3 regions of the Pseudomonas sp. SDO5591_S426 genome follow, and region 1 is predicted to be linked to each of the others. Evidence: predicted binding sites of a transcription regulator. Region 1 holds the regulator's gene; each other region holds the start of a gene.
The links. The regulator FliA, encoded in region 1, starts transcription of late flagellar genes. The targets are predictions, from matches to a motif close to CTAAAGTTTNNNNNNNNNNNGCCGNTAA.
Positions count from the first base shown of each region.

Region 2: a site for FliA is predicted at 1,669-1,696, ahead of motA (flagellar motor stator protein MotA). Genes of this name have one in related genera too.
Region 3: a site for FliA is predicted at 1,464-1,491, ahead of ACW9JC_RS01685 (methyl-accepting chemotaxis protein). Genes of this name have one in related genera too.

Region 1 covers NZ_JBSVXD010000026.1:25,656-28,933, forward strand. Annotated here, with positions in the region: gene flhF (flagellar biosynthesis protein FlhF) at 1-251, shown strand, start outside; gene fleN (flagellar synthesis regulator FleN) at 368-1,198, shown strand; gene fliA (RNA polymerase sigma factor FliA) at 1,195-1,935, shown strand; gene ACW9JC_RS08330 (chemotaxis response regulator CheY) at 2,102-2,473, shown strand; gene ACW9JC_RS08335 (protein phosphatase CheZ) at 2,493-3,278, shown strand, end outside.
Region 2 covers NZ_JBSVXD010000210.1:1,800-5,077, reverse strand. Annotated here, with positions in the region: gene motB (flagellar motor protein MotB) at 1-745, opposite strand, end outside; gene motA (flagellar motor stator protein MotA) at 749-1,600, opposite strand; gene ACW9JC_RS26190 (HDOD domain-containing protein) at 1,767-3,278, shown strand, end outside.
Region 3 covers NZ_JBSVXD010000003.1:83,969-87,246, reverse strand. Annotated here, with positions in the region: gene ACW9JC_RS01685 (methyl-accepting chemotaxis protein) at 1-1,375, opposite strand, end outside; gene ampE (regulatory signaling modulator protein AmpE) at 1,944-2,780, opposite strand; gene ampD (1,6-anhydro-N-acetylmuramyl-L-alanine amidase AmpD) at 2,777-3,278, opposite strand, start outside.

The sequences.
Region 1 (3,278 bases):
CTGGCTGCATCCTGACTAAACTGGATGAAACGGCGAGTCTGGGCGAGGTGTTGAGCCTGGCCATCAGCCATGAATTGCCGGTGGCCTACCTGACCGACGGCCCGCGGATTCCGGATGATTTGCATCTGCCGCGCCGTCATCAACTGGTCAGTCGCGCCGTTAGCGTGCAAATGCAGGAAGAGCCCAGCGAAGAAGCCATGGCTGACATGTTCGCTGATATCTACCACAGCCCCACCAAGCAGGTAGGCTGAGGTAACAATGAATAGTTTTTGTACCTACATCGATGGTCTGCCATGCATTGTTCCGTTTGCGAACGCGCAGCCAGTAATGTGGCCTCCGTCTATGCAAGACAAGGTAAAGAAATAACATGGGCAGCATGCATCCCGTACAGGTGATCGCGGTGACCGGCGGCAAAGGTGGCGTCGGGAAAACTAACGTGTCAGTGAACTTGTCCCTGGCTTTGGCTGAGCTTGGCCGGCGCGTCATGCTGCTGGACGCCGACCTGGGACTGGCGAACGTCGACGTTCTGCTGGGGCTGACACCCAAACGTACCCTGGCCGACGTGATCGAAGGCCGCTGCGAGCTGCGCGACGTCCTGTTGCAGGGCCCCGGCGGCATCCGCATCGTTCCGGCCGCGTCCGGCACCCAGAGCATGGTTCATTTGAGCCCGGCGCAGCACGCCGGCCTGATCCAGGCCTTCAGCGACATCGGCGACAACCTCGACGTGCTGGTGATCGACACCGCTGCGGGTATTGGTGACTCGGTAGTCAGTTTCGTTCGCGCGGCCCAGGAAGTGTTGCTGGTGGTCTGCGACGAGCCGACTTCGATCACCGACGCCTACGCGCTGATCAAACTGCTTAACCGCGACTACGGCATGAACCGCTTCCGCGTCCTGGCCAACATGGCCCAGAGCCCGCAGGAAGGGCGCAACCTGTTCGCCAAGTTGACCAAAGTCACGGATCGCTTCCTCGACGTCGCCCTGCAATACGTCGGCGCCGTGCCTTACGACGAAAGCGTGCGCAAGGCTGTGCAGAAACAACGTGCCGTCTACGAAGCCTTCCCGCGCTCCAAGTGCTCGCTGGCGTTCAAGGCGATCGCACAGAAGGTCGACACCTGGCCGCTGCCTGCCAACCCGCGCGGGCATCTGGAATTCTTCGTCGAGCGCCTCGTGCAACAAACGGCAGGACCGGTTCTATGACAGCCAGCGGCTACAACCTCTACAAGAAGTCGGCACGCGATGCGCAGTACGAGCTGATCGAGCGTTATGCGCCGCTGGTCAAACGCATTGCCTATCACTTGCTGGCGCGTCTGCCGGCCAGTGTCCAGGTCGAAGATTTGATCCAGGCCGGGATGATCGGCCTGCTGGAAGTCTCCACCAAATACGACGCTAGCAAAGGCGCGAGTTTCGAGACGTACGCGGGCATCCGCATCCGCGGCGCCATGCTCGATGAAGTGCGCAAGGGGGACTGGGCGCCACGTTCGGTCCACCGCAATACCCGCATGGTCAGCGATGCCATTCGCTCGATTGAAGCTAAAACCGGCCGTGACGCTAAAGATCACGAAGTTGCGGCCGAACTCCAATTGAGTCTCGACGATTATTACGGGATTTTGAACGACACCCTGGGCAGCCGGTTATTCAGTTTCGACGATCTGTTGCAGGACGGCGAACACGAAGGGCTGCACGAGGATGGCGCGAGTGCTCATCTCGAGCCGTCACGCGATCTGGAAGATGAACGCTTCCAGGCGGCGCTGGCGGACGCGATTGCCAATTTGCCGGAGCGTGAGCGACTGGTGTTGGCGCTGTACTACGACGAAGAGTTGAATCTCAAGGAAATCGGTGAGGTCCTGGGAGTCAGCGAGTCTCGGGTCAGCCAGTTACACAGCCAGTGCGCGGCCCGTTTGCGGGGGCGTTTGGGAGAGTGGCGAGCGCGCTGAAGGCAGTGTGGGGGCACTGTGACGTGGCTGGTGGGGTGATGAACCGCGCCGGTCTCGATCCGCTGTACTCCAGACAGTCATCGAGTGTTTTGCCAGATTGATTGAAATGGCGCGCCCAGGTGCTGGGCGCGTTTTAGTCTGCTTGGAGGTCGAATTGGACAAGAACATGAAAATCCTCATCGTTGATGACTTCTCAACGATGCGGCGGATCATAAAAAACCTGTTGCGTGACCTTGGGTTCACCAACACGGTCGAGGCCGACGATGGCACTACCGCCATTCCGGTTCTCAACAGCGGGAGCATCGACTTTCTGGTAACGGACTGGAACATGCCTGGCATGACCGGTATCGATCTGCTGCGCCACGTGCGTGCCGATGAAAAGCTCAAGCACCTGCCGGTGCTGATGGTGACCGCTGAAGCCAAGCGCGAGCAGATCATCGAAGCGGCCCAGGCCGGTGTAAACGGCTATGTGGTCAAACCCTTCACGGCCCAGGCGTTGAAAGAAAAAATCGAGAAGATTTTCGAACGCATCGGTTGAACTGCGCCACGGGGGAGCTATGGGGCATAACGAATCTTCGCAGGGCGATTTTGAATCGACCCTGAAAAAACACGCCGTCGAACTGGTCGAGAGCCTTGAAAAGGGCAAGTTCGGCGATGCTGTGCAATTGATCCATGAGCTCAACCAGACCCGTGACCGCGGCCTGTATCAGGAAGTGGGCAAGCTCACCCGCGAGCTGCATAGCGCGATCGTCAATTTCCAGATTGACCCGCACATGCCGCAAGCCGAGGAAGTGTCACAGATCACCGACGCCACCGAGCGTCTGGGTTATGTGGTCAAGCTGACCGAGGCCGCGGCCAACCGCACCATGGATCTGGTGGAAAACGCCACGCCGCTGGTCAACAGCCTGGCTGACGAAGCCCAGGCCTTGAGCACCGATTGGGGACGCTTCATGCGTCGCGAAGTCGGGGCTGAAGAGTTCCGCGAGCTGGCCCGTCGCGTCGACGGATTCCTGGCGCGCAGCAGCACTGACAACCGCGCCGTGTCGACCAACCTCAACGATATTCTGCTTGCCCAGGATTATCAGGACCTCACAGGTCAAGTGATCAAGCGAGTGACCCAACTGGTCACCGAAGTTGAGAGCAACCTGCTCAAGCTCGTGCTTATGGCCAGTCAGGTGGACCGCTTTGCGGGCATCGAACATGACCGTGAAGCGATGCTTGCAGAAAAAGATCCACAAAAACATCTCTCTCAGGGTGAAGGTCCGCAGATTCATGCCGATAAAAGAGAAGACGTTGTGTCCGGTCAGGACGATGTGGACGATTTGTTATCCAGCCTTGGATTT
Region 2 (3,278 bases), on a different contig from region 1:
ACGAGGCATAACCGACTACCCGCGCCACCTGCGCGTCCGGATAACTACCCGCCACCAACGCACGGCGAGCGGCGTTGGCACGGTTGGCGGACAGTTCCCAGTTACCGAAATCGCCCTGGCCGCTGTACGGCTTGGCATCGGTGTGGCCGCTGATGCTGATCTTGTTCGGCACCGCTTTGATGGTGTCGGCCATGGCCAGCAGGATGTCTTCGAAATACGGTTTCAGGCGCGCACTGCCCGAGTCGAACATCGGCCGATTCTCGGCATCCACGATCTGGATGCGCAAGCCGTCCGGGGTGATCTCGAACATGATCTGATCTTTGAATTTCTGCAGCTGCGGGTTCTCTTCGACTTTGTTCTGCAATTCTTGCAGCAGCAGCTCGAGGCGCTCCTTCTCGACCATTTCGGCCATGCCTTCAACCTGCTCGGCGTCGACGGTGACCTTGTCCGGTTGCGGCTGGGATTTCACCTCGGGGTTGAGGGTGTTTTCCGGCGCCAGGGTCGGCGTACCACCCAGGTCGATGATGTAAGGCGTACCGCTTTCGGAAAAGCCGATCGGGTCCTTGAAGTAACCGGCGATGGCGATCTTCTGTTCCGGCGTTGCCGTGGACAGCAGCCACAACACCAGGAAGAACGCCATCATCGCCGTGGCGAAGTCGGCGAAGGCGATTTTCCAGGCGCCCCCGTGATGCCCGCCGGCGATGCGCTTGACGCGCTTGATGATTATCGGCTGATTGTTTTCCATAACTTAACGACCACGAACCGCTTGTTCCAGCTCGGCGAAGCTTGGACGGTGCGCCGGGTACAGAACCTTGCGCCCGAACTCCACGGCCAGCGATGGCGGCATGCCGGATGCCGAAGCCACCAGCGAGGCCTTGATGGCTTCGTAGACGTTCAGCTCTTCCTTGGCGTCGTGGGCCAGGGAATGGGCCAACGGACCAAAGAAACCGTAGGCAGCAAGAATACCGAAGAAGGTACCGACCAGCGCCGCACCTACGTGCAAGCCGATGGACTTCTGATCGCCCTCGCCCAGGGACGCCATGGTCACCACGATACCCAGTACCGCCGCAACGATACCGAAACCGGGCATGGCGTCGGCGATGCCGTTCACCGCGTGGGACGGGTGTTCAAGGTCTTCCTTGAGGCTGTAAAGCTCCATGTCGAACAGGCCTTCCAGCTCATGGGGAGCCATGTTGCCGGAGGACATGATGCGCAAGTAATCGCAGATGAATGCGGTCATGCGCTCGTCTTTCAGGACGGTCGGATACTTGGCGAAGATCGGGCTCGCAGCGGCATCTTCGATGTCGCCTTCGATGGCCATCATGCCTTCGCGGCGGCTTTTGTTGAGGATCTCGTAGATCAGCCCCAGCACTTCCAGATAGAAGCCGTGAGTGAAACGCGAGCCGAACATGCTCAGGGATTTCTTGAGCACGTGCATCGTCATGTAGCCGGGGTTGGCCTGGAGAAATGCACCGAGCGCCGCACCGCCGATGATCAACACCTCGAAGGGCTGGATCAGGGCAGCAATTTTGCCGTGGGAGAGCACGTATCCGCCGAGCACGCTCGCGAATACGACGATGATGCCGATTATTTTAGCCATAGGTAGGAGAGCACTTACTGAGTCGGGTTCAAGGTCATATTCGGAAGTTAAAAAATCTCTTCTTCTACTTATCGGCAAAACTGCGCCAGACTATAGCCAGTTCAGGCGAAAAGCCACTTCGACCCACTCCGGGCCCCGTTAATGCTGAAGATGATCGCCTCCCGACATGGTTAACGAAACGAACGTCCCGACTCCAAAACCGACCACTCTTGAAGGCTGGGTCAAGCTTCTGGATGGCGTGCGCCTGCCGGTTCCGCAGGCCAGTCACGACCGTGTCTGCCGTGCGATCCGCGACAGCCGCAGCTCGTTGCGCGACATCGCCGACTTGATGCAGGACAGTCCGGCCCTGGCCTTGAGCGTAATTCGCGAAGCCAACCGGCACACCCATGGCAGCATGACCGAGCCGGCGGAAAACCTTGAGATCGCGATCAGTCGCCTCGGACTGAAACGTACCGAAGAACTGCTCGAGCGCTTGCCGGCCGAACCCATGGCCGAGATTCCGAAAGCCCTGCGCCAGCTGCAAATGATCAGCCAGCACGCCACGCAACAGGCCAACGGTTTCTTCTCCAGTCGCCTGGCGCGACTGTGGCAGGACATCCATTGGGGCAGCCTGCTGTTTCTGTCGCCGCTGTGGCCACTGGCGCTGACGCATCCGCAATTGCTCGAAGAGTGGGAACTGCGGGTCATCCATAAAGGTGAGTCGGCGCGCAAAGTCGAAAAGCAATTGTTTGGCACGCGCCTGCTTCAAATCGGCCTGGCCCTGGTGGATATCTGGCGCCTGCCGATCTGGGTGCAACAAGGCTATAAACTGTTGCTCGCCGAGCAGCGCGAACTGGTCAAAGTCCTGCGCATTGCCCGCGACAGCGAGCATCCACTGCGTCAACAAAATCGCCTCGATGACGATCCGACGCTGCGCCGTTGGCTCAACCAGCCGGCCAACACCGTGTTGCTGGCCAATGGGTTGGCGCTGTCGGCACAACAGGCCTGGGACAGTCCGCACAGCGAGCGCTGGCAGTACCTGACCAGCCTTTATCTGCAAATGCCGATGGACGAAGTGCAACAGCAATTGCACCAGCAGGCTGCCAACAGCGCCCGCCATCACGCCATGCCCGACCTCTGGCACCCCGCCGTTGCGTTGCTCTGGCCGTGGGGTACGAATCGCGTTCATGCCGGTTTATTGCCGGCACCGGCACCGACCGCCGAAGATCTGACAAAGTGGCGCAGCCAGTGCGCCGAGCTGCTGGTCGAACCGAGTCGCTTCACCAACGCCATGCACTTGACCACCTCTGCCCGCGATGCGCTGGTCGCGTGCGGCATGCGTCGGGTAATGATTTTGATGGCCGACCGCACCCACGCCAATCTTCGGGTCCATCAGACGGCGGGCTTGCCGAAAGAAGTCGCCGGGTTGAACATCGCGGTCAGTCAGAGCACCGTGCTGCAACGACTGCTCGCGCAACAGGCCCAGGTGCGCCTGACGCCAGCCAACAATGCGCAATTTTCCGCCCTGCTGCCCAACACCCTGCGCTCGCAGTTCAGCGGCGAGCACCTGCTGCTGCGTTCACTGGTCAACAATGGCCGGGTGATCATGATTGTGGTGGCGGATCAGGGCGGCGGGCCGTTTTCGGAAATCACCGTACAAGCCTTCGGCAAAACCGCTCAGTGCATTGAGAAAGCGCTG
Region 3 (3,278 bases), on a different contig from region 1:
TGACCGCCGCAGCGGCACTTCGCGCAACCTCCAGCGACGTAGCCGACATCTGATTCATCGCCGTGGCGACCTGCTCAATCTGCGTACGCTGACCCGCGACAGCCAAGTTGCTTTGCGCAGATACGTTTTCCACTTGCCCAGCCTGGCGCTCGACTTCGCTGACGGTTTGCCCGACGCGTTCGATCAGGTCATGGATTTTTTTCACGGTGCCATTGAACACCTCGCCCAACTCGCCCAGCTCATCACGGCTGTGGGCACTGAACGTGACCGTCATGTCGCCGGCCGCCACTTTGTCCATCACCCCGCCAAGGCGTTTGAGCGTGGTGCGTGTCGAGAAATAGAAGCCGCCATACAGGTAAAAAATCAGTACAAACACCACCGACAGCGCTACAGCCTGCAGGATCATGTGCGTGCGGTTTTGCTCAAGGCGCTGCTGCAACTGGGTGTCGAGAAACTTCAGGGTGGCTTCATTGAGCTGGTAAGTCTGGTCCATCAGACCCGTGACCTGATCGTAAAAAGCCTGCCACGGTGCATCCAGCGTGTCAGCCATCACCACCTGTTCTTCGAACAACTCGCTGGCCTTTTTCAACGACGCCTTGCTGCTGTCAGCCTGAGTAGCAAGGGTTTCCCGCGCGGCTTTGCTGGAGCTCAATGCGTCCTGCAACTTCAGGCCATATTCGCCTTGAAGCTTTTCGATCTGCGACAGCAATTCATCAAAACGGGTGCTCGACGCCGAATTGAGGAAGCCTTGCCCCAACGAATAGGAACCCATCGCCCGGCCTTCACCCAAAATCTGGGTGACACGCGGCGTGACGACGGTCACGAGCTCGCTCAACTGGCGCATGTCGCTCTGATTGTCCCGGCTCAGACCGGCCTGGCTGGTGACGATCTGGCTGAAAATCTGCGCGCTGCCGACCATTTTGCCGATCAGCGCACTCTTGCTTTGCAGGGAGTTTTCCGTTTGCTGGGCCTTGAACGCGGCGATCATTTCATCGCGCTTGCCGTCGAATACCGCGATCTGCTCCGGATCGGTGGTCATCGCGGTCAGCCCTTGCAGGCGCGCCAGAATGCTTTGTTCGAGTGTGGTGATCTGCGATTCAACGTTACTGGCCTTGCCCGACTGACCGAGGGTGACGTTGATCTGCACCAGATTGTTGAGGGTTTCCAAATCACGCCGTAGCGTCAGACTGCTGCCCAGCAAGTCGAGGCTTTGCAGCTCGATGCGGGTGCCCTGGAATTCGCGATAGGAGTCGCGCACCAGATAGAAATTGGTCACCAGCATCGGCACCAGGAACAGGACGCTGATCAAACTGAACTTCATGCCGAAGCTCAAGCGGTTCATCAGTGCAACGGCGGGATAGAGCAAGCTCTTCACTGGAAGTCTCCCTTTGATTTCTTATTTTTATTGGCAGGCGCAGCCAGGCAGCAGATAGCCACCATTGGACGCTATTCCTGTATAGCTCAAAACGGGAGATGGTTTTGTAACTTAAGGTTAACGGAGGAGGCGTTTTGGTTTGTTCCTGATGCAACCAGGCCGGCTGTCAGATCTTCATCGCCAGCAGGCTGGCTCCCACAGTTTGAAATGCGTACGAACCAAACAAGCAGGCCGGCCGGTAGGCCGCCTCGGTTGATCTTGATCCACCCGCCCCATCGGGAGGCTGAGTGGAGGTGTTCATCCGGGGAGTGGCGCGCAGCGCCGTTCGACGCAGTCGAACACGCTGCATGTAGGTCGTCGCGCAGCAGACCGGAGGGCAGTGTCCCCGGATGGATACCGGAGCGAAGGAACCCCGAGCTCTAGCGAGGGGCCGTACGTAAGGGGCGAGACCTTTGCTTCCTTTGGGCTGGGCCGGCACTCCGGCGTTTGCCAAAGGGAGTCGCCGTAAGGGCGAAACCATAGGTGGCCGTTACCGAAGCAACGGATATGTACGCAATAAAAAATCGACTTACGGCAACACCGTCCAAAGCGCAAACCCCGCATACCAAAGCACCGCCGCCCGCAGCAGCAACTCCCAGATCCGATCAAGATTATTGATGCCCTCAGGCCCAACCACCGGCACCGGGATTTCAGCGGCCACCAACCCGGCCTTCTCGATCAACTGCGCGGCACTGATGTTCCAGTTCAGCAACTCATGCAACATCACCCGACTCACCGCAACAAAATTGCCAACCAAGGCAAAACTCGCCGCCAGCAACCGCACCGGCACCCAATCAAACGCATGGCGCAACTGAGCAGCACGCTCGACCACCGCAGGGTTCTGCCCATGCTCCTCGGCCAAGGCGAGCAACCGGTAACTCAGGGCAGCGACCGGCCCCAACAGGAAGTACCAGAAAATCACCGCAAAAAAACTCTGGTACGCCTCCCACAACAAATGCCCTTCGACCCGCTCCAGCAGTTGCTCGCCACTGTCGGCGCAGATATCCAGGTCACGTTTGGCGACATGGGCCGCAGCTTGCAGGTCTTCCCGGCGCCAGGCGTCTCGAAATGGTCCGAGGCCGGCCAGCAGATCGCCACGCCCCAGACTGTAAATCACCACCAGCAGATGCACCGGCAACGCCAGCAAGCCGTAAGCCACCGGGTCCAATACCAGCAACAGCAACCCCAACAGCGCAACCGGCAACAACACCAGCACGAGCAAAACCAGCCATGGCTTTTTCGCCAGGCGCGGGCTGGACTCGAGTTTATGCAGCTCGCGCACCCAACCGCCATCTCGCTGAATCTGGTGGCGCAAGGCCGAGAACTTCTCGATCCATACCGCCAACAGCAACACCAGAAAACTCATTGTCGCTCCTCTTTTTCCACTGCGGCTTCAGCCAGCGCCGCGCGATAGCGTGCCCATTCGAACGCCGGTCCCGGATCGGTCTTGCGCCCGGGCGCAATGTCGCTATGCCCGCAAATACGCTGTGGAGTAATGGCCGTGAAGACGTTTTGCAGTTGCCGGGTCAGGGCAATCAATGCGTCGTACTGAGCATCGGTGAACGGCAGATCATCCGTGCCCTCCAGCTCAATGCCCAGGGAAAAATCGTTACAGGTTTCCCGCCCCTCGAAAACCGAAACGCCAGCGTGCCAGGCGCGCTCAAGGCAGGATACAAACTGAGTGACCGCGCCATCACGCTCGATCAAAAAGTGCGCAGACACCCGCAGATCGGCAATCCCCTCAAAGTAAGGGTGCTCCGTGACATCCAGACGATTCTGGAAAAACTCCTGCACCTTGCCCGTGGCGAATTGCGCCGGCGGCAGGCTGATGTTGTGGATCACCAGCAGGGAAATTTCGCCCGTG